4 regions of the Gibbsiella quercinecans genome follow, and region 2 is predicted to be linked to each of the others. Evidence: predicted binding sites of a transcription regulator. Region 2 holds the regulator's gene; each other region holds the start of a gene.
What was found. The regulator PhoB, encoded in region 2, activates phosphate uptake and scavenging genes when phosphate is short. The targets are predictions, from matches to a motif close to CTGTCATAAAACTGNCNNAT.
Positions count from the first base shown of each region.

Region 1 (4,430 bases), 830 kb from region 2:
ACGCACCTTACGCTCAACAAAGCGGAACTGGATCACCGTCAGGCCAATCACCAGCAGCATCAGGATCACCGACTGCGCTGCCGAACTGGCCAGATCCAGGCCGGCAAAGCCTTCGCGATAAATCTTGTAGATCAGCGTGGTGGTGGACTGTACCGGGCCGCCGCCGGTGGCGGCATCGATCACCGGGAAAGTATCAAAGAAGGCGTAAACCAGGTTCACCACCAGCAAGAAGAAGCTCACTGGGGTAATCAGCGGCAGCACCAGGTTGAAAAAACGCCGCACCGGGCCGGCGCCGTCGATCGCCGCCGCTTCCACCAGCGAGCGCGGGATAGACTGCAACGCCGCCAGGAAAAACAGGAAGTTGTAGCTGATCTGCTGCCATACCGAAGCCAGCACCACCAGGAACATCGCCTGCCCGCTGTTTTGCGCATGGTTCCAGTCATAGCCCAGCCCATGCAGCACATAGGTAATCAGCCCCAGGCCGGGGTTGAACAGGAAGATCCACAGCACCGCCGCCACCGCCGGCGCCACCGCGTAAGGCAGGATCAGCAACGTGCGGTAGATGCGGCTGCCGCGGATCACATAGTCCACCAGCGCCGCCAAAAACAGGGAAACCACTAGCCCAATGCCCGCAACCAGAAAGCTGAACACCAGCGTGGTGTAAAACGAATCCAGATACAGCGGATCGCTGAACAGTTGGCGGAAGTTCTCCAGGCCGACGAACTGGCTGGAAATGCCGAACGGATCGAGAGTTTGTACCGAGTACCACAGCGCTTCACCGGCGGGCCATAAGAAAAAGACGGCGGTTATCAGCAACTGCGGCAGCACCAACAGATAAGGCAGCCAGCTACAGCCGAAACCAGGGCGGGACGAGGACATAGAGTTAACCGTTAGTTAGTTGGGCCGCGTTGCCGCCGCCCGCACTGCCCCCTCTTCCCGCTGGGGAGAGGAGGGGGATCGATCGTATTTGCCGCAAATAAGCCGGCAAACGCATTACTTGGTTGAGGCCTCAAAGCGGCTCAGCAAAGCATCGCCGCGCTGTACGGCGGTATCCAGCGCTTGCTGTGGGGTTTTCTTGCCGGTCCAGACGCTTTCCAGTTCTTCGTCCACAACGGTACGGATCTGCGGCATATTGCCCAGGCGCAGGCCCTTGGTGAACGGCAACGGTGGTTTATTCAGCATCTGGCGCGTCGCCACATCGGCGCCGGGGTTCTTACCGTAGAAGCCCTGCTGCTTGCTCAGTTCATAAGCGGCAGTGGTAATCGGCAGGTAGCCGGTTTTCTGGTGCCATTCGGCGGCGATTTCCGGCTGCGCCAGGAACTGCAGGAATTCAGCAACGCCTTTGTAGGTTGCGGCATCTTTGCCGTTCATCACCCACAGGCTGGCGCCGCCGATAATGGCATTCTGCGGCGCTTCTTTAACGTCAGCGTCGTAAGGCATCATGCCCACGCCGAAGTTAAACTTGGCGTAGTGTTTAATATCCGCCAACGAGCCGGAAGACGCGGTGGTAATGGCGCAGTCGCCGCTGTAGAACTTCTCGGTCGATTCATCCTTGCGGCCAAAATAGGTGAAATCCCCTTTCTTGTTCATCTCTTCCAGCATGGCGATGTGCTTCACCTGCAGCGGCTTGTTGAATTCCAACCGGGCGCTGGTGCCGCCAAAGCCGTTATTTTCCGTAGCAAACGGCACGCCGTGCCAGGCGCTGAAGTTCTCCAGTTGGATCCAGCCCTGCCAGCCGCTGGCATAGCCGCATTTCACGCCGGCAGCCCGCAGCTTAGCGGTAGCGGAAGCCAGCGCCTGCCAGGTTTTTGGCGGCTGCTCAGGATCTAACCCGGCTTTTTTGAACGCATCTTTGTTGTAATACAGCACTGGCGTCGAGCTGTTAAACGGCTGCGAAAGCAAGTGGCCGCTCTTGTTGTCGGTGTAGTAGCCGGATACGGTCGGCACAAAAACCGACTCATCAAACTTGATGCCGGCATCGCTGAATACCTGGTACACCGGCTTGATGGCCTTGCTCGCCATCATGGTCGCCGTGCCCACTTCGTACACCTGCAGGATGGCTGGCGATTTGCCTGAACGATAAGCGGCAATCCCCGCCGCCAGGCTCTGTTCATAGTTGCCTTTGTAGACCGGCACCACTTTGTAATCACTGTGCGCCTGGTTGAAGCGTTCCGCCAGGGAGTCCACTTCTTTGCCAAGTTGGCCTTCCATCGAGTGCCAGAAGGGGATCTCGGTCGCCGCCAGTGCCTGGGAACTGACCGCCAGGGCCAGCGTAACGCACAGCGTGGTTTTACGAATAGCGTAGGTGAGCATGCCTAACTCCTGAAAAAGCTGGTGGGGCAATATGCGCGTGAGCGAAAAGAATCAGTTTTTGTTCGGGAGCTAACATGCCATGCGCGCATGACAGAAAAATAACTAAAAGATGACAGCGGCGTGACAGCAGGGTGAAGTGCAGATTGCGATTTGATGTCGGCGGCAAGGGAAGCGCCCCTTGCCGCCGCAGGCATTACAGTGAACGGCGCAGGCGGGCGACCGCTTCCTGCATCTGTTGCTCGGAAGCGGTGGCGAACGACAGGCGGAACGTCGCGCGATCCGGGTTATCCGCAAAAAAATATTCCCCCGGCACAAACACCACGCCCTGCTCCAGCGTGGTGGCCAACCACTCGGTGGCGTTGAACGGCTGGCGGAAGCGCGCCCACAGGAACATCCCGCCCTTCGGCCGGACGAAGCTGATGTAATCGCCCAGCTCTTGCTCCATCAGCCCGGCCAGCAGTTCGCCTTTTTCTTTATAGGCGGCGCGGATTTTGTCGATCTGCCCCGGCAGGCGATCCAGCCCCAGATAACATTCGACGATGCTCTGCGATAACGCGCTGGCGTGCAGATCGGCCGCCTGCTTGATGATCGCCACCTTGTGCAACAGCGCCGGCGGCATGATCGCCCAGCCCAGGCGCAGGCCCGGCGCTAGGATCTTCGAGAAGGTCGAAGTGTAGATGATGTTGTCGGTATGGCCCAGCACCTGCTGCGCAATCTGGAACAGCGTGGCGTGGCGCTCTTGCGTAAAGCGCAGTTCGCCGTAGGGATCATCTTCAATAATCAGGAAATGGTGTTCGGCCGCCAGTTTCACCAACTGCTCGCGGCGTGGCGCGCTCAGCGTCAGGCCGCTCGGGTTGCCAAAGTTTGGCACCACATACACACCCTTGATTTTGCGGGTTTTCAGCAGCTCGGCCAGTTCATCAACCACCATGCCGTCGCTGTCGGAAGACACCGACATCACGTTGGCTTCCGCCAGTTCCAGCGTTTGCAGCGCCGCCAGATAGGTCGGGCGTTCTACCACAAACACATCACCGGGGTTCACCACTGCGCGCATCACCAGATCCAGCGCCTGCTGCGAGCCGGCGGTGACCATCACATCTTCCGGCCGCGCCGTAATACCGCGTGCGGTGCACAGCGTGCAGATACGCTCACGCAGCACCGGGCTGCCTTCGGTCAGGCCATACTGGAAGGCGCTTTTCGGCTGCTCGGTGATAGCCTGCTGGGTGGCGATGCTCAGGCCTTCAAAATCGAACAGTGCGTCAGAAGGAATGCCGCCGGCCAGTGAGATAACGTGCGGCATTTTACTGTGTTTAAGCAATTCGCGAATTGCCGAACTTTTAACATTAACGATACGTTGCGCGAGGAGTCCTTCGGTACTCATTGTTCTCTTTTCTCGTAATCATGAACAAAAACGGGCGCAATACATTGCGCCCTTCTCTTGTATACCCTGGTTGCCTGGCGAGGGTTATCTCGTTACCCCCCCAGATAGGCCGATCTCACTGCTTCATTGGCCAACAATGCGGCACCGGTATCTTCCAACACCACGCGGCCATTTTCCAGCACATATCCGCGATCTGCCAGTTTCAACGCCTGATTGGCGTTTTGCTCGACCAGGAAGATGGTCATGCCTTCTTCGCGCAGTTGCTGGATGATGTCGAAAATCTGCTGGATAATGATCGGCGCCAGGCCCAGCGAAGGCTCATCCAGCAGCAACAGCTTCGGCTGGCTCATCAGCGCCCGGCCGATCGCCAACATCTGCTGCTCGCCGCCCGACATGGTGCCGGAACGTTGGCTACGGCGCTCCAACAGGCGCGGGAACAGGCTGAACACCCGTTCAATACGCTGCTGATACTGCTGGCGCTCGGCAAAGAAGCCGCCCATCGCCAGGTTCTCTTCTACCGTCATGCGGGAAAACACCCGCCGCCCTTCCGGCACAATGGCCACCGCTTCACGCATAATGCGCGACGTTTGCCATTGGGTGATATCCTGCCCCAAAAAGGTGATGGTGCCTTCGGTGGCGCGCGGTTCACCGCACAGCGTGCCCAGCAAAGTGGTTTTGCCGGCACCGTTAGCGCCAATCAGGGTGACGATCTCGCCCTGCTGGATGTTCAGACTAA
Region 1 is NZ_CP014136.1:2,291,241-2,295,670, forward strand. It holds gene ugpA (sn-glycerol-3-phosphate ABC transporter permease UgpA) at 1-879, opposite strand, end outside; gene ugpB (sn-glycerol-3-phosphate ABC transporter substrate-binding protein UgpB) at 994-2,313, opposite strand; gene ACN28Q_RS10635 (aminotransferase-like domain-containing protein) at 2,507-3,694, opposite strand; gene livF (high-affinity branched-chain amino acid ABC transporter ATP-binding protein LivF) at 3,787-4,430, opposite strand, start outside.
Region 1: a site for PhoB is predicted at 2,421-2,440, ahead of ugpB (sn-glycerol-3-phosphate ABC transporter substrate-binding protein UgpB). Genes of this name have one in related genera too.

Region 2 (4,430 bases):
GCGGCGGGTGGCGGAAAATAGCCGATCAAGCTGCGCCAGGTTGAGCCCGCGCAGCGGGTTATCCTGGTGCACCAGCACCACCAGCGCATCCACCGCCACCGGCACCGCCAGCGGCGCATAGCCATAGCGGTGCTCGAACGCCGAGACTTCCGCCGCCTTCATCGGGCGGCTCATCGGGCCAAGCTGCGCCGCCCCGGCCGCCAGCGCCGTAGGGGCGGTGGAGGATCCGGCGGCCTGAATCTGCAGGTTGACGTTCGGGTAGTGCTGGCTGAAATCCTGCCCCCACAGCACCATCAGGTTAGCCAGCGTATCGGAACCGACGCTGGACAGGTTGCCCGACAGCATACCGTCGGGTTGCGCCAACAGGCTGCGGCCAACCAACAACAGGCCAAGCAGCCCCCAGCGGGTAAATCGGATCATAGCGGGCCCATGCGTTAATGTTTCACCGCATTTTCTGATAAAGCCGCCGGCACAATCAACCGATTAGGCAGGGTGAAGATAAAACGGGTGCCGATACCGGGTTCGCTGAGCACTTCCAGCCGCGCATCGTGGTGGCTCAGGGCATGCTTGACGATCGCCAGCCCCAGCCCGCTGCCGCCGGTCTGGCGTGAACGGGCTTTGTCCACCCGGTAAAAGCGCTCGGTCAGGCGCGGGATATGCTCGGCGGCGATGCCGGGCCCATCGTCGCTCACCTGGAACTCGGCGCCGTGCGGGGTTTGCTGCCAGCTCACCTCGATATGGGTGCCCGGCGGCGTATGGTTGACCGCGTTATACACCAAGTTGGAAACGGCGCTGCGCAACTGATCTTCGTTGCCAAACACGCTCAACTGTTCATTCACCCGGAAGCTGATCTCATGGTTGCCGTGGCTTAGCGACTGTGCTTCACGCTGCAATACGCGCAGCAACAGCGGCATATCGACTTTCTCATGCATATCCACCAGCGGCGCCGCTTCAATACGCGACAGGGTCAACAGTTGTTTGACCAGGCCATCCATCCGCTTGGTCTGTTCCTGCATGGTGGCCAGCGCTTTGCCGCGCATCGAGCCGCCCGGCTCGGCGTCGCTCATCATTTCCAGATAGCCCTGCAGCACCGTTAGCGGCGTACGCAGCTCATGGCTGACGTTGGCGAAGAAGTTGCGCCGCGTGCCTTCCAACTGGCGCATCTGGGTGACGTCGCGCGCCACCATCAGCAGTTGCCCTTCGGCGTAGGGCATCACGCGGAACTCCACGTAATGCTCATTATTCAACTGCAACGTCAGTGGTTTACTGAATTCCTGCTGTTGCAGGTAGTGAGTGAACTCTGGGTAGCGCAGCAGGTTAAGGATGTGCTGGCCGCTATCTTCGGGCCAGCGAAAGCCCAGCAAATGCTGCGCCAGGCCGTTACACCAGAAGATATTGCCCTCTTCCGTGGTCATCACCAGTGCATCCGGCAGCGATTCGGCCCCGCTACGAAAGCGTTTGATCAGCAGCGCCAGTTCACGCCGGCGGCGGCGATTGCGCTGCTGCATTTGATACAGGCCATAAAACAGAGGCTCCCAGCTCCAGCGGCCGGGCGGCGGCGTCATACTGCGATCCACCCACAGCCAGTGGGAAAGTTTGAGTTGGTTAGAGTAGTTCCAGACCAGCGCCGCCAGTACGGCAATCAACAGTAGCCAGGGTAAATAGCCGACGATCAAACCCAACAGCAAGGCGGGAAGACAGAAAAGGGCCAGCTCCAGCGCCAGCCGCTTCCAGGATAGGTTTTCTAGCACGCTATGTTCTCCTGTGCGTTACCAATGAGTCTAGTAGCGCGTTGAGAACCGATAGCCAGTGCCGCGAACGGTTTGAACCATTTTGTCATGACCACTGCTCTCCAGCGCCTTACGCAGCCGGCGGATATGCACGTCAACGGTGCGGTCTTCTACATACACGTTAGTGCCCCAGACGTGATTAAGCAATTGTTCACGGCTATAAACACGCTCGGGATGAGTCATGAAAAAGTGTAGCAGCTTGAATTCGGTCGGGCCCATATCCAGAGCCAACTCATTAGCCATAACACGGTGCGATGAAGGATCCAGGCTCAGCCCTTGCATTTCGATCATATCATCTACCGCCATCGGGGAGATACGGCGCATGACCGCTTTGATGCGCGCCACCAGCTCTTTCGGTGAAAACGGCTTGGTGATGTAGTCATCAGCCCCCACCTCCAGGCCCCGCACCCGGTCTTCCTCTTCCCCGCGGGCGGTCAGCATCATCACAGGAATATCGCGGGTCAGCGCTTCGCGCTTCATATGTTTGATAAATTGGATACCGGAGCCGCCGGGCAACATCCAGTCAAGTAACACTAAATCAGGGAACGGCTCAGACAGGCGCGTCACGGCGCTGTCATAATCCTCGGCTTCCAACGGTTGGTAACCATTTTGCTCCAACACAAAGCACACCATCTCGCGGATCGGCGCTTCGTCTTCCACCACCAATATGCGTCTTGCCATCGTCAATCCTGCTAATGTGTTAACGTTCTGTGAGGCCGCGTGCCATCATTTTGCAGTTGCGCATAAACGCCACCGGCAGCCACGTAGCATAAATTCAGCCTTGTTTGCGGGCGCCATTATGCGTCAGTTTTATGACAGATTTATGAAACAAATCGCCATAGCAACCGCATTGCGGGGTCAGGATAAGCATAGCGATTATTACAATTTACACAGAAATATCATACTTCTGCCCTATTCCTCTTATAATCACCGCCAGGATGATATCGCCACGGGAGAGCCGCATGCGCCTGATTCACACGTCTGATTGGCACTTGGGCCAGTTTTTTTTCACCAAAACCCGCGCCGCGGAGCACCAGGCTTTTCTGCACTGGCTGATCGCCCAGGTGGAACAACAGCAGGTGGATGCGCTGATCGTCGCCGGCGATCTGTTCGACAGCGGCTCGCCCCCCAGCTATGCGCGCGAGCTGTACAACCTCTTCGTGGTCGAGCTGCAGCACACCGGCTGCCAGTTGGTGGTGTTGGGCGGCAATCATGATTCCGTGGCGACGCTTAATGAATCGCGCGAGCTACTTTCCTGCCTGAATACTACCGTGGTGGCCAGCGCACAGGCCGATCTGGAGCGACAGATCGTGGTACTGCACCAGCGGGACGGCCAGCCCGGCGCCGTGCTGTGCGCTATCCCCTTCCTGCGCCCGCGCGATCTGCTCACCAGCCAGGCGGGGGAATCCGGCGCGCAAAAACAGCTCGCCCTGCAAGATGCCATTACCCGCCACTACCAGGCGCTGTACCAGGCCGCCTGTGACCGCCGTACCGAGCTGGGCATCACGCTGCCGATCGTCGCCACCGGGCACCTGACCACCGTCGGCGTCACCACCTCCGACTCGGTGCGTGACATTTATATCGGCACGCTGGATGCCTTCCCGGCCCAGCACTTCCCGGCGGCGGATTATATCGCCCTGGGCCATATTCACCGGGCGCAAACGGTGGCCAAGAGCGAACACATCCGTTACAGCGGCTCGCCGATCCCACTCAGCTTTGACGAGCTTGGCACGGGTAAAAGCGTCTACCTGGTGGACTTCGCCGACGGCCAGTTGCAGCAGGTGACGCCGCTGGCGATCCCGTGCTTCCAGCCGATGCAGCTGATTAAAGGCGATTTGCAGCAGATCGAACAGCAGTTGCAACCGTTCGCCGATTACCAGGGGGAACTGCCGGTATGGCTGGATATTGAGGTGGCAACCCAGGATTACCTCAGCGATATTCAGCGGCGCATTCAGCAAATGACGGAAGCGCTGCCGGTGGAAGTGCTGCTGCTACGCCGCAGCAAGGAGCAGCGGCGGCTGGCGATCGCCCAGCAGGACAAAGAAACGCTGAACGAATTGAGCGTCGACGACGTCTTTGAACGGCGGCTGGCGCTGGAGCCGGAAATGGATGAACTGCGGCAACAACGTATCCGCCTGCTGTTTCAGCAGACGGTGGCCAACTTGGCGCAGCCCGATGAGGAGCCTTCCGCATGAAAATCCTGAGCCTGCGCTTAAAAAACCTAAACTCGCTGCAGGGCGAGTGGAAAATCGATTTTAGCGCCGAGCCATTCGCCAGCAATGGGCTGTTCGCCATCACCGGGCCGACCGGCGCCGGCAAAACCACGCTGCTGGACGCCATCTGCCTGGCGTTGTACCACCAGACGCCGCGTCTGCACGTCTCCCCCAGCCAAAACGAACTGATGACGCGCCACACCGCCGAATCGCTGGCCGAAGTGGAATTTGAAGTGAAAGGCATCGGCTACCGCGCCTTCTGGAGCCAGCGCCGCGCCAAAAACCAGGCGGAAGGCAACCTGCAGGCGCCGAAGGTTGAACTGGCGCTGCTGGAAGACGGCAAAATCATCGCCGACAAAGTGCGCGACAAGCTGGATTTGATCGCCACCATCACCGGGCTGGACTTCGGCCGCTTCACCAAATCCAT
Region 2 is NZ_CP014136.1:1,458,432-1,462,861, forward strand. It holds gene ACN28Q_RS06750 (PstS family phosphate ABC transporter substrate-binding protein) at 1-420, opposite strand, end outside; gene phoR (phosphate regulon sensor histidine kinase PhoR) at 435-1,751, opposite strand; gene phoB (phosphate response regulator transcription factor PhoB) at 1,782-2,471, opposite strand; gene sbcD (exonuclease subunit SbcD) at 2,753-3,985, shown strand; gene sbcC (exonuclease subunit SbcC) at 3,982-4,430, shown strand, end outside.

Region 3 (4,430 bases), 860 kb from region 2:
TGGCGCCTGCTGCGCCAGCGCGGGCAACGCATCTAGCGGCCTGGCCACCGGCGAACCGTCGGGCAGGCGCGCCAGCAAATCAAGCGAACCGGAAGAAAAGTAGAGCGCGCTTTGCCCGGCGCCGATCACCGCGCAGCGCTTGCCGCGTTCCGCCAGGCGGATCGCGCAGCTCAGGCCGGCTAACCCGCCGCCAATCACCACCACGTCAAATTGCATCTTCGGCCTCCTGCCCAGCGTGTTCATCAAGCCCGCACAGCCCCTGATAAACCCAACTGGTGAATTCGCTTTCGCGTAACGCATCCCCCCAGGCGATGGGCCGCACGCCCTTCCAACGTTCGTTGAGGAAATGGGATAGCTGGGCGATCGACTGCAGCGGCGTGGCCGCCTTAAAGTGCGCCAACAACCCGGCGGCGCGGCAGGCGCACAGCTCGCCCTGGCAGGTGCCCATGCCGACGCGAGTGCGGCGGCGAAGATCGATCAGGTTATTCACCGCCAATGCACTCACCGCGTAGCGCACTTCCCCGGCGGTGACGGCTTCGCACTCACAGACCAGACTGTTGTCCAGGCGGCTGCCAGCCGGAACCTGGCCGGCGCGATCGCCGTGGCGGTATACAGCCGAGCCGCGAATGCTGGCGGGCAGGCCGGCCGCACCGCGCGCCGTTTCTTCCGCCGTGTGCTCGGAGCCGGGCAACGCGGCCGCTGCGGTGCTGCACGACACGTTAACCCCGAGTTTTTCACATACCTTATCGGTGGCCCATTCGGCCATCAGGCGGTAGGTCATCAGCTTGCCGCCGGTGATGGTGATAAAGCCTTCCAGCCCGTCGCGGGCGGCGTGATCCAGCAATACGATGCCACGGCTGACGTTGCGCCCGGAAGGATCGTCATCGCTGGCCACCAGCGGCCGCACCCCGGCATAAGCCCGCAGGATACGGGTCTGCGCCAGCGCCGGCGCCAACAGCGCGCCTTCGCGGATCAGGATCTCCACTTCCTGCGGCGTCACCACCATATTGTCGATCTGGTCGTAATCAATGTGGGTTGAGGTCGTGCCAATCAGCGAGATGGTATCGCCGGGCACCAGGATGTCGGCGTCCGCCGGTTTGCGGCAGCGGTTGATCACCATGTTATTGATACGGTGCCCAAGGATCAGCAATGCCCCTTTAGCCGGGAACATACGCACGCGCAGCTCGGCATATTCCGCAATTTGCTGGCCCCAAATGCCGGCTGCGTTAACCACCACTGGGGCATGAAGGGCGTACTGCCGCGCCGACTGATGGTCGAAAACGCGCACGCCGGTCACCCGATCGCCGCTGCGCAGCAGGCCGGTCACCTGATGATAAGTGAAGATTTGCGCGCCGTGTTCACGGGCGTCGAGCATATTGGCGGCGGTCAGGCGGAATGGATCGACCGTGCCGTCAGGCACCCGCACTGCGCCGATTAACGCCGGATTGGCCGCCGGCTCCAGGCGCCGCGCCAGTTGCGGATCGATAGCCTGCGCGTCAATGTCCGCCTGCCGGCAGGCGGCGATAAACTGCTGCTGGTAGTCCAGCGAATCCTGCGGCAGCGTGATAAACAGGCCGTCGGTGCGTTCGATACAGTGGTGGGCGATACGCTTGAGGATGCGATTTTCTTCAATACATTCGCGCGCGGATTCGCTATCCGTTACCGCATAGCGCGCGCCGCTGTGCAACAGGCCATGATTGCGCCCGGTGGCCCCAGTGGCGATGTCATACCGTTCCAACAGGATGCAGCGCAGGCCACGGCGCGCGCAGTCACGGGCGATCCCCGCCCCGGTCGCTCCGCCGCCGATAATGATCACATCCGTTTCGCTGCCAGGTGCATTGTGGCCCATTTAAGCCCCCAAACGCTGTGGTTATGGGTTTATTTATCCACAATTCGTGGGGTTTTTGTTTGATAAGAAACAAAAACGAGCAAGAAACGAAAATACAATGTCCATAAAAAACCATATTTGTGAACATCATCACGCCTTGCAGCTGCATATCTATTTCATAACGTTAACGAATCACTCAAAATCCGCCATGCCTTCATAAAACTGTAACAAATGCGCGATTCATCACAGTTGGCACTCCGGGCTTTCTCTAGGATGGCGCCGGTGATGAAACATGATCCTGATAACGCGACCTCTCTCCCTCACAACGAACGGTTGATGACATAAACAATACAAGCCATCGGAGGCAAGAATGTTGAGTATTTTCAAGCCCGCAGCCCACACCGCCCGTGTGCCGGCAGAACAGGTAGACCCGCTCTACCGCAAACTGCGCTGGCAGATTTTTATGGGGATTTTCTTCGGTTATGCCGCTTACTATCTGGTGCGTAAAAACTTTACCCTGGCGATGCCATACCTGATCGATCAAGGCTTTAGCCGTGGCGATCTGGGCTTTGCGCTGTCCGGCATTTCCATCGCCTATGGGTTTTCCAAATTTATCATGGGTTCGGTATCCGATCGTTCCAACCCGCGCGTGTTCCTGCCCGCCGGGCTGATCCTGGCGGCGGCGGTGATGCTGTTTATGGGTTTTGTGCCCTGGGCGACTTCCAGTATCGCCGTCATGTTTGTGCTGCTGTTCCTGTGCGGCTGGTTCCAGGGCATGGGGTGGCCGCCATGCGGCCGTACCATGGTGCACTGGTGGTCGCAAAAAGAACGCGGCAGCATCGTTTCGGTGTGGAACTGCGCTCATAACGTGGGCGGCGGCCTGCCGCCGCTGCTGTTCCTACTGGGGATGGCGTGGTTCAACGACTGGCATGCGGCGCTGTATATGCCGGCCTTCGGCGCAGTTCTGGTCGCGCTGATCGCCTTCGGCCTGATGCGCGATACCCCGCAATCCTGCGGCCTGCCGCCGATTGAAGAATACAAAAACGACTACCCGAGCGATTACAGCGAAGAAGCGGAACAGGAGCTGACCGCAAAACAAATCTTCATGCAGTACGTACTGCCAAACAAACTGCTGTGGTACATCGCCGTCGCCAACGTGTTTGTCTATCTGCTGCGCTACGGCGTGCTGGACTGGTCGCCGACCTATCTGAAAGAGGTGAAGCACTTCGCGCTGGATAAATCATCCTGGGCTTACTTCCTGTACGAATATGCCGGTATTCCCGGCACGTTGCTGTGCGGCTGGATGTCGGACAAAGTGTTCAAAGGCAACCGCGGCGCCACCGGCGTGTTCTTCATGACGCTGGTGACCATCGCCACCATCGTGTTCTGGCTGAACCCGCCCGGCAACCCGACGGTGGATATGATGTGTATGTTGGTTATCGGCTTCCTGATTTACGGCCCGGTCATGCTGATCGGCCGGCACGCGCTGGAGCTGGCGCCGAAGAAAGCCGCCGGCACGGCGGCGGGCTTCACCGGCCTGTTCGGCTACCTGGGCGGTTCGGTGGCCGCCAGCGCCATCGTCGGCTACACAGTGGATTTCTTCGGCTGGGACGGCGGCTTTATGGTGATGATCGGCGGCAGCATGCTGGCGGTTATCCTGCTGCTGCTGACCATGCTAAGCGAGAAGAAGCACCACGCCGCGCTGGCCAACAAACGCGGCTAACTGTCATATAGCCGCAGTAACCTTTACAGGCCGCATTGCGGCCTTTTTATTCCCGGTGCACTTATGGAGAAGAACATGCGGACTCAGATCAATACCTTGTTGGCGGGCATCTTGTTCGCCGCCGCAATGAATAGCACGGCCTACGCCGCCGATAAGCTGGTGATTGCCCATCGCGGCGCCAGCGGTTATCTGCCGGAACATACCCTGTCGGCCAAGGCGATGGCCTATGCGCAAGGCGCCGATTTCCTTGAACAAGATCTGGTGATGACCAAAGATGACGAGCTGGTGGTGCTGCACGATCACTATCTGGATCGCGTAACCGACGTGGCGCAACGCTTCCCGGATCGCATGCGTAAAGACGGCCGCTATTACGCCATCGATTTCACCCTGGCGGAGATCAAATCGCTGGCGTTCACCGAAGGGTTCACCATCAAGGACGGCAAAGCGGTGCAAAGCTACCCCGGCCGCTTCCCGATGGGCAAGTCGAGCTTCCGTGTGCATACTTTCCAGGAAGAAATCGAGTTTGTTCAGGGCCTGAACCACTCCACCGGCAAAAATATCGGTATCTACCCGGAAATCAAAGCGCCGTGGTTCCACCGGCAGGAAGGCAAAGATATTTCCAGCAAGGTGTTGGCGGTGCTGAAGCAGTATGGCTATACCGGCAAAAACGACAACGTCTACCTGCAATGCTTCGACGCCAACGAATTGAAACGCATCAAGAACACGCTAGAACCCGCCATGGGGATGGATTTGAAGCTGATACAGCTGATCGCCTATACCGACTGGCATGAAACTTACCAACAGCAGCCGGACGGCAAGTGGGTCAACTATGACTACGACTGGATGTTCAAACCAGGGGCGATGAAACAAATTGCCCAA
Region 3 is NZ_CP014136.1:2,318,573-2,323,002, forward strand. It holds gene glpB (glycerol-3-phosphate dehydrogenase subunit GlpB) at 1-216, opposite strand, end outside; gene glpA (anaerobic glycerol-3-phosphate dehydrogenase subunit A) at 206-1,849, opposite strand; gene glpT (glycerol-3-phosphate transporter) at 2,199-3,551, shown strand; gene glpQ (glycerophosphodiester phosphodiesterase) at 3,627-4,430, shown strand, end outside.
Region 3: a site for PhoB is predicted at 2,040-2,059, ahead of glpT (glycerol-3-phosphate transporter). Genes of this name have one in related genera too.

Region 4 (4,430 bases), 890 kb from region 2:
GCAGCGTGTGCGAAGCGCGCGCCAAACGGTTGCTGGCCCGGCTCAACGTGCCGGAGCGGCTGTGGGGGCTGGCGCCCTCGACGTTTTCCGGCGGTGAACAGCAGCGCGTGAATATTGCGCGCGGTTTTATCGCCGATTACCCGATTCTTTTGCTGGATGAACCCACCGCGTCTCTCGACAGCGCCAACAGCGATGCCGTGGTGCAGTTGATCGAAGAAGCCCGCGCGCGCGGCGCCGCCATCGTCGGTATTTTCCACGATGATGCCGTACGCGAGCGCCTGGCCGATCGCCTGCACGTAATGAAGCCTCTCCACCAGGAAATGCAAGCATGATTATCAATAACGTTCAGTTAGTGTTGGAAAATGAGGTCGTTTGCGGTTCGTTAGAGATACAGAACGGGCTGATCGGCAGCATCAGCGATTCTGGCAGTGCGTTGCCCGAGGCACTAGACGGTGAAGGGGGCTTCCTGCTGCCGGGCCTGGTCGAGTTGCATACCGACAACCTCGACAAGTTTTTTACCCCGCGCCCCAAGGTTGACTGGCCGGCCTATTCGGCGATGAGCAGCCACGATGCGCTGATGGTGGCCAGCGGCATTACCACCGTGTTGGACGCGATCGCCGTGGGCGACGTGCGCGACGGCGGCCACCGCCTTGATAACCTCACCAAGATGATTGATGCCATCCGCCATAGCCAGGAACAGGGCCTGAACCGCGCCGAACATCGGCTGCATCTGCGCTGTGAGCTGCCGTATGACGCCACGGTGCCGCTGTTTGAGCAACTGATGCATACGCCCGGGCTATCGCTGGTATCGCTGATGGACCATTCCCCCGGCCAGCGCCAGTACACCTCGTTGCAGAAATACCGCGAGTACTTTCAGGGCAAATACCAACTCAATAACCAGCAGATGGCCGAATTTGAAGAGCAACAGACGCGCCTGGCGGCCCTCTGGTCGCAGCCCAACCGGCGGGCGATCGCCGCGCTGTGCCGCGAACAGGGGATTGCGCTGGCCAGCCATGACGACGCGACGGCGGAGCACGTTGACGAATCGCAGCAGATTGGCAGCGCCATTGCCGAATTCCCGACAACCGAGGCCGCCGCGCAGCGTTCCCGCGAACTGGGGCTGTTGGTATTGATGGGGGCGCCCAACGTGGTGCGCGGTGGTTCGCATTCCGGCAACGTCTCGGCGATACAGCTGGCGCAACAGGGCCTGCTGGATATTCTTTCCTCTGACTATTATCCCGCCAGCCTGCTCGATGCCGCGTTCCGTCTGGCCCAGGATGACAGTGCCCCCTATGACCTGCCGCGCGCCGTGGCGCTATTGACGCGCAACCCGGCGCACGCCGTTGGGCTGCGCGATCGCGGCGTGATCGCGCAAGGGCTGCGTGCCGATTTGGTGCTGGCGCATACCCGGCACGGCCATGCGCATGTCCGGCATGTGTGGGCGCAAGGCCGGAAGGTGTACTGATGGCGCGCTTAATCTGGCTGATGGGCGCATCGGGCGCGGGCAAGGACAGCCTGCTCAATGCGCTACGCGAGCAGCCGATTGACAATATGCTGGTGGCGCACCGCTATATCACCCGCGCCGCGGACGCCGGCGGTGAAAATCACCTGGCGCTGAGCGAAGCCGAATTTTTGCGCCGCCGCGCGCGCGGGCTGTTTGCCCTTGATTGGCAGGCGCACCGCTACCGCTATGCGCTGGGAATCGAAGTGGATCTGTGGCTGGCGCAGGGGTGGGATGTGATCGTCAACGGTTCCAGGCTGCATCTGCCGCAGGCGGCGGCGCGCTATGGCGCACAGTTGCTGCCGGTGTGCCTGCAGGTCTCGGCGGCGGTGCTGGCGAAGCGCCTGCATGAGCGTGGCCGGGAAAGCGACAGCGAGATTGAACAACGGCTGCAGCGCGCACGCGAAGCCGCGCCGACGCACGGCCTGCAGTTGAGTAACGACGGGCCGTTGGCCGCCACGGTGGCGACGCTGCGCCGGCTGCTGGAGGAAAACGCATGAGGCTCACCTTTTTGGGCACCGGCGGGGCGCAACAGGTGCCGGTCTTTGGCTGTGATTGCCTTAGCTGCCGGCGGGCTGAGCAACTGCCGTTATACCGGCGCGGCCCCTGTAGCGCGCTGATCCAGTGTGACGGGGAGAGCACCCTGCTGGATGCCGGGCAGTGCCATTTGGAACAGCGCTTTCGGCCAGGCGAGCTGCAGCGCATCCTGCTGACCCACTATCATATGGATCACGTTCAGGGGCTGTTCCCGCTGCGCTGGGGTGTGGGCGCCGCTATCCCAGTGTATGGGCCGCCGGATGACGCCGGTTGCGACGATCTGTTCAAACACCCGGGGTTATTGGCCTTTCAGCCGCCGGTCACGCCGTTTGTGGCGATGGCGTTCGGGGCGTTGAGCGTCACGCCCATCCCGCTGATTCACTCGAAGCTGACCTACGGCTACCTGCTTGATTACCGGGGCCGGCGGTTGGCCTGGTTGTGCGACACCGCCGGCCTGCCGGCGCAAAGCCTGCAGTTTTTGCGTACGCAGCCGCTCACGCACCTGGTGCTGGACTGCAGCTACCCACCCACGCAGCCCGCGCCGCGCAACCACAACGATGTCACCCAGGCATTGGCGATTTGCCAGGCGCTGTCACCCGCACAGTGCTGGTTCACCCATTTAAGCCATGAAGTGGATAACTGGCTGATCGATAACGCTTTGCCGCCCGGGATGGCCGCCGCTTACGACGGCCAGATCCTGGCGTTATAGGTTGTCGTGGTTTGTTCATCTTTTAATCATTTAACGGTCATAAAGACATCACATTGCTTGCCCTTAATAAGTGGCAACCTTCACGTTTAATAAACGGATACCAAGATGGCACAGGCACTATTGAAATCCGCTCCTGAATACAGCACGCCGCTGCGGCCGGTCCGCCAGGCACGGGTGCTCTCCGTGCGCGGGCTGGGCAAAGCCTGGACGGCGCAGCGCCGGGTACTGGACGATATCAACTTCGATCTGCACGCCGGCGAGTTGGTGGCAGTGATTGGCCGCTCCGGGGCGGGGAAATCGACGCTGTTGCACATGCTCAACGGCACCATTTCCGCCACTGACGGCGAAATCATCAATTACGGCGCTAATGGCGAGCAGCAGGATGTGATCAAGCTGAACAGCCGTCAAATGCGCCAGTGGCGCACTGACTGCGGTATGATCTTCCAGGATTTTTGCCTGGTACCCCGCCTGGATGTGCTCACCAACGTATTGCTCGGCCGCCTTAGCCAAACCTCAACGCTCAAATCCATCTTCCGCGTGTTCTCCGACGAAGACCGCGCCCGCGCCATTGAACTGCTGCAATGGTTAAACATGTTGCCGCAGGCTTTGCAGCGTGCGGAAAACCTCTCCGGCGGCCAGATGCAGCGCGTCGCGATTTGCCGCGCACTGATGCAGCAGCCAAAAATCCTGCTGGCCGATGAGCCGGTGGCCTCACTCGATCCGAAAAATACCCGCCGCATCATGGATGTGCTGAGCGAAGTGAGCCAGAAAGGGATCAGTGTGATGGTCAACCTGCATTCGGTTGAGCTGGTGAAAAGCCACTGTACGCGGGTGATTGGCATTGCCCAAGGCCGCATTGTGTTTGACGGCCACCCCACACAATTAGACGAAACGCTGCTTCAGACGCTGTATGGCGATGAGGTTAATCAACTGAATTAACACTTTTTTGCACCCTTTATTTTTTAATACAACAGCAGGCGACAACATGAAAAAGATCCTTGGTTTGACCACGATGTTAACCGGCGCGCTGATGGCATTTGGCGTTGCTGCAGCCCCCACAGAGCTTAACCTGGGAATTTTGGGCGGGCAGAATGCCACACAGCAGATCGGTGATAATCAGTGCGTCAAACAGTTCTTCGATAAAGAGCTGGGCGTTGAGACCCGGCTGCGCAACTCTTCCGACTACACCGGTGTGATCCAAGGGCTGCTGGGCGGCAAAGTGGACCTGGTGCTGAGTATGTCCCCGTCATCCTTTGCCTCGGTGTACCTCAAAGATCCTAACGCGGTGGATATCGTCGGGATCGCGGTGGACGATAAAGACCAGTCGCGCGGCTATCATTCGGTGGTGGTGGTCAAAGCCGACAGCCCCTACAAAAAACTGGAAGATCTGAAAGGGAAATCCTTTGGTTTTGCCGATCCGGATTCCACCTCTGGCTTCCTGATCCCCGATCAAACGTTTAAAAAGACGTTTGGCGGCAATAGCGACGACAAATACAACAACTTTTTCTCCAGCGTCACCTTCTCCGGCGGCCATGAGCAGGACATCCTCGGTGTGCTGAACGGCCAGTTTGACGGCGCCGTTACCTGGACATCGATGGTGGGGGATTACAACACCGGCTATACCGTGGGTGCCTTTACCCGCCTGATCCGGATGGATCACCCCAATCTGATGCAGCAAATCCG
Region 4 is NZ_CP014136.1:565,902-570,331, reverse strand. It holds gene phnL (phosphonate C-P lyase system protein PhnL) at 1-332, shown strand, start outside; gene phnM (alpha-D-ribose 1-methylphosphonate 5-triphosphate diphosphatase) at 329-1,465, shown strand; gene phnN (ribose 1,5-bisphosphokinase) at 1,465-2,001, shown strand; gene phnP (phosphonate metabolism protein PhnP) at 1,998-2,747, shown strand; gene phnC (phosphonate ABC transporter ATP-binding protein) at 2,853-3,686, shown strand; gene phnD (phosphonate ABC transporter substrate-binding protein) at 3,733-4,430, shown strand, end outside.
Region 4: a site for PhoB is predicted at 2,782-2,801, ahead of phnC (phosphonate ABC transporter ATP-binding protein). Genes of this name have one in related genera too.